Regions from separate parts of the Shewanella sp. SG41-3 genome, predicted to be linked through region 2. Evidence: predicted binding sites of a transcription regulator. Region 2 holds the regulator's gene; the other holds the start of a gene.
The links. The regulator LexA, encoded in region 2, represses DNA repair genes until DNA is damaged. The targets are predictions, from matches to a motif close to TACTGTATNNNNATACAGTA.
Positions count from the first base shown of each region.

Region 1: H5164_RS12440 (LexA family transcriptional regulator) is a predicted target of LexA. The motif match lies at 1,387-1,406, and genes of this name have one in related genera.

Region 1 is NZ_JACJFJ010000005.1:370,388-372,803, reverse strand. Features, by position in the region: gene H5164_RS12450 (ABC transporter ATP-binding protein) at 1-16, opposite strand, end outside; gene H5164_RS12445 (ABC transporter permease) at 19-1,131, opposite strand; gene H5164_RS12440 (LexA family transcriptional regulator) at 1,433-1,846, shown strand; gene H5164_RS12435 (Y-family DNA polymerase) at 1,853-2,416, shown strand, end outside.
Region 2 is NZ_JACJFJ010000004.1:476,187-478,602, forward strand. Features, by position in the region: gene plsB (glycerol-3-phosphate 1-O-acyltransferase PlsB) at 1-512, opposite strand, end outside; gene lexA (transcriptional repressor LexA) at 777-1,391, shown strand; gene H5164_RS10505 (cell division inhibitor SulA) at 1,388-1,894, shown strand; gene coxB (cytochrome c oxidase subunit II) at 2,291-2,416, shown strand, end outside.

The DNA.
Region 1 (2,416 bases), on a different contig from region 2:
AGGCATCATCCACCATAATTAGATCCCTAACTTATCGTATAAGATATTGAGCGCGGCATCGGAAACCACCAGAAACACAATGGCTTTAACTACAGCACTGGTCGTGGCTAAACCAACGGCATTAGAATCTCGCCCGCATTTAAGCCCGGCCTGACAACCTGCAATAGCAATTAAAAAACCAAAAATAAGGCTTTTTATCAACCCGGTGGATATGTCTACCCAATCAATGGCAACCTGAGTTTGTAAAATATATTGGGTGTAACTCACGCCCATGCCATTGGCAACTACTGCACCGCCGATCATGCCTATCACGTCAGAGTAAATGCACATTAACGGCATAATGAAAATCAATGCCAACAAGCGAGGTAACACCAGAAACTCCATGGTGGAAATACCCATGACTCGCAGCGCATCAATCTCTTCATTGACCTGCATGGTGCCTAATTGAGCGGCATACGCGGCTCCTGTTCTGCCAGCCATAATAACGCCTGTCATCAGGGCGCCCATTTCACGTACCATTCCAATCGCCACTAGGTTAGCGACATACACCTGAGCACCTAACTGACGCAGCTGCACTGAACCTAAATAGGCTAAAATCATTCCCACTAGCAGACTAATCAAAGTGACAATCGCCAGTCCTTTAGGCCCTGCTTGTTCAATAAAAAATACGATATCACTGCGCCGAGTACTGGCTTTACCTCTTAACCAACGCCCTAATGCCAACGTGCTTTCCCCGACAAACACTAAGCCATCGTGCACCTGTAAGCCTTGTACAATCATGCCTTTACGAAGCGTGACCCACATGCCACCAATGACACCATCATTCGCCGTTTGATACACGGGCACATCGGTAGCTAGCTGCAGTAATTGTTGTAATCCTTGTGGGGTATCTTGAATATTGAGGGCTATTTTTTGTTGTTCACACCAGCGGGATAATTGTAATAAGGCAATGGCAAGGCTTGAATCCCACTGAGATAATTCAGTCGTCACTAATCTGACAGTATGGCAAGTTGCGGGAAGGGCGGCACAAATATCGGCACCTAGTGGTGCTTGGCCTAATTGCCAATCACCTGCAAGACTCAGGTCGCAGTTGTCATCGTGCATGTCGATATCAAATGTGGCGAGTGTCATACTAGACCCCAAAAAAAGTAGCAATCAAGTGTATATTTGCATCAAGTTCATTGTTGTACTGATCACAAGTGTAGACCAATCGCTCAGATTGTATTTTGACCTTGAACAAATAAACTCATTAACTATTAAACTGATAACGCTATCTAGCTGGCTAATAACAACCTTCAATGGCTAAATATGCCGCCTGCATATCGCGATTTAACATAAATAAACTTGCACAGACAAAATTTAGCGCTACTATGTACCCTATAATGGTACTGTGTTTTTATACAGTATCGGTATAAATGTACGAGGTTAGCGTATGCGCTTTATTCCCATTGTCGCCAGTGCTGGCATTACCGGTTTTGAAAGCCCTGCTGCTGAGTATCTTCAATTAGGCCTCAGTCTTGATGAGATGTTAGTGCAACATCCAAGTTCGACTTTTATCGGCTTAGCCCAAGGGGAGTCAATGCAAGGTGTTGGGATATTCGATGGCGACTTACTGATTGTCGATCGTCATGAAACGGCTAAAAGTGGCGATGTGATTGTGGCTAATTTTAATGGTGAATTTGTGTGTAAAATTCTCGATCTGCAACGGCGAATGCTAGTGTCATCTCATGAGCAACATTTACCAGTAACTATTTGCGATTATGATGACTTTAGTATTGAAGGTGTGGTGATCCGCTCAATTCGTTGTCATCGCCAAAGCCCCATGTTTGTTAGCCACCAAGGGTAAGCAACAATGTTTGCCTTAGTTGATGCCAATGCTTTTTATTGCAGTGCTGAACAGGTATTTCGTCCTGATTGGCGTGGTAAACCCATCATTGTACTGAGCAATAACGACGGTTGTATTGTGGCTGCTAATCGACAAGCAAAAGAAGCGGGCATACAAAAATTTCTACCCTATTTTCAAGTTAAAGCGCTATGTGCCGAGCGTAATGTGATTGTGTGTTCATCTAACTATGAGCTCTATGCCGATTTATCAGCAAAAATGATGGCGATAATAGGCCGCTTTGCGCCCGATCAGCATGTGTACTCCATCGATGAATGTTTCCTGTCGTTTAAACACAGTTACCCCGCGATTAAATGCCTGCATACCCATGGTCAGTTAATCCGTCGTACGGTTTGGAAAGAAGCACGTTTACCCGTTTGTGTCGGTATGGGTGACACCTTGACCTTAGCCAAGATAGCCAATCATGCCGCTAAAAAAATTCCAGGATACCAAGGTGTTTGCGTGATTGAGACATTGCAGCAACGCACTGACATTTTGCGTCAGCTTGCGGTCGGTGATGTATGGGGCATTGGT
Region 2 (2,416 bases):
GAAAACTGCACAAAATTATGTCGCCCTAAAAATAAAATCATCAGCCACTTACGTAACCAAGTTGGGTTTTCTCTTTCAAAAACAGCCGCTGTCATGCTGTCTTCTTCCTTACCAGGAGTACGTCCCCAATAAAGACAAACTGGCACTAATTGAATATCGAGGTCAGCATTCTCACTATGAAGCGATAATAAACGGGTAAAATAATTAAGGAACTTCTCACCACTTTCACGTTTACCAAATAGAGGTTTACGCCCCTCTAAACACACCACTCGAGGTACTCTTAAACCATCAAGCTGTAACGGCTCATAAGGACTTGGCATACCAAATCCTTCAGTGATTTCGCTCAAGGCGGCAATATCACTAATAGATTCCGTTTTCATCAAATAAACCAAGGGCTTGGTCGGATCTATATTGAGGTCATCAAACGGATCATGGGGCACCACAATGGTCTGTACCATCCATTTCTGAACCCATTTTAATGCTTGTAAAAATATTGAATCTGGTTTTGACATGGTTATTTTCGCAACATAAGCCATTGTAATATTGTCGTATAGGATACCAGAAACCACCCTGCTTACACTATCTGGCCAACTTATCTTTACGTGTAAGCTCTCACTTTAAGACATAGTGCAAGATAAAACATATATAATAACCAATAAAAACATTAATTTAAGTTACAAAAAACCAATAAAACACAAAAAATAGTTGGTTAATACTTGCACGAACACAAACACTGTATATAATGACAGTCACTGTATAAAAAGACAGGAATCATCATGAGACCGTTAACGCCGCGCCAAGCAGAAATATTAGACTTAATTAAAAACAATATCGCCGAAACAGGTATGCCACCCACTCGTGCTGAAATTGCGAAACGTCTTGGCTTTAAAAGTGCTAATGCTGCCGAAGAGCATTTAAAAGCATTAGCCAAAAAAGGCTTTATCGAGATCATGCCTGGTACCTCTCGAGGTATTCGCTTACCTCATGAAGAACAGATTGAAACCGGTTTGCCTCTGATTGGACAAGTTGCAGCTGGTGAGCCTATTTTGGCTCAAGAACACGTTGAACAGTATTATCAAGTCGACCCGAGCATGTTTAAACCTGCCGCAGACTTTCTGTTGCGCGTTCGTGGTGACAGCATGAAGAACATCGGTATTTTAGAAGGCGATTTACTCGCGGTTCATAAAATGCAACAAGCACGTAATGGCCAAGTTGTAGTGGCGCGTGTTGATGATGACGTCACCGTAAAACGATTTGAACAAAAAGGTAATGTGATTTATCTGCACGCAGAAAATGACGATTACACCCCGATTAAAGTTGATTTAAGTTGCCAAAGCCTAACCATCGAAGGGCTTGCCGTTGGCGTTATCCGTAATGGAGATTGGTTATGAACAAACTAATGGGCATCGCGCCACGTCACCCAGGCTTATGGGTAGATTTAGCTGAAACAGAATTGCATGGCAACCAAACCATTCGCACATTACAAACAGTCACCCAAGGTGAAGCTGAGTTGAGCCAGTTGTGTAGTCAACTCGCCACATTGAGCCAACAAGGTCGATGGATTGTGTTAATTAGCCCACCACACATTGGCTATAAACATATGCTGGCAAATGCTGGCGTGAGAATGGACCGTATTTTACTGGTGCACACTAAAGACGAAGTCGAAACCTTATGGGCGATGGAAAAAGCGCTTACCAGTGGAACATCAAGTGCTGTCGTCACTTGGACAAGCTCACTTGACGCTCGTGATAGTCGTCGATTAGAAATTGTAGCTAAAAGTGCACGGGCTTTAGGTGTGGTAATTGAGGATGTGAATGCTCACTTACCTCACAAACATCAACTTGTTAGCCCTACATTAATAAATGGAACAAGTAATTTTTGCTCATTTCACTAAGCATTAACCCTTACTTACCAAGCCCTGTATTGAATTCAGGGCTTTTTTTTCATCTTTTTTCAGTCAATTAGCCAACAAAGTGATCTTGATCAATGTTTAATCTACAGCTAATGTTGTTCCCAAGGATGAAATAATATTCATCTTTAATTGGACATGAATGACAGTGATTAAGATTACTTTCAGACAAATGAGCCAACTCAATATTGATAAGTTCAGTAGTAGGTACAAGCGTGGTGCACCGCTAATAATAAAACCGTAGACAACCTGTTTACTGCCACCAAGGTACTTTGAGGTCATCAAACTTTTTTCGGGAACCGAAAAGTTTGCATAGAGCAGAGAATTACTGTGTGACTTTTCTTTGTAATTGCTATTTGCAATGAACAGAGGAGCAGTCTTGTGAAGCAATGGTGGTATTGTTTACTGGTGGTGTTTATAGCACTTCCGCTTGGGGCATCAGAAATGTCCCTCAACATGACTCAAGGCGTGACAGATATCAGTGGTAAGGTTTATGGCCTCCACATG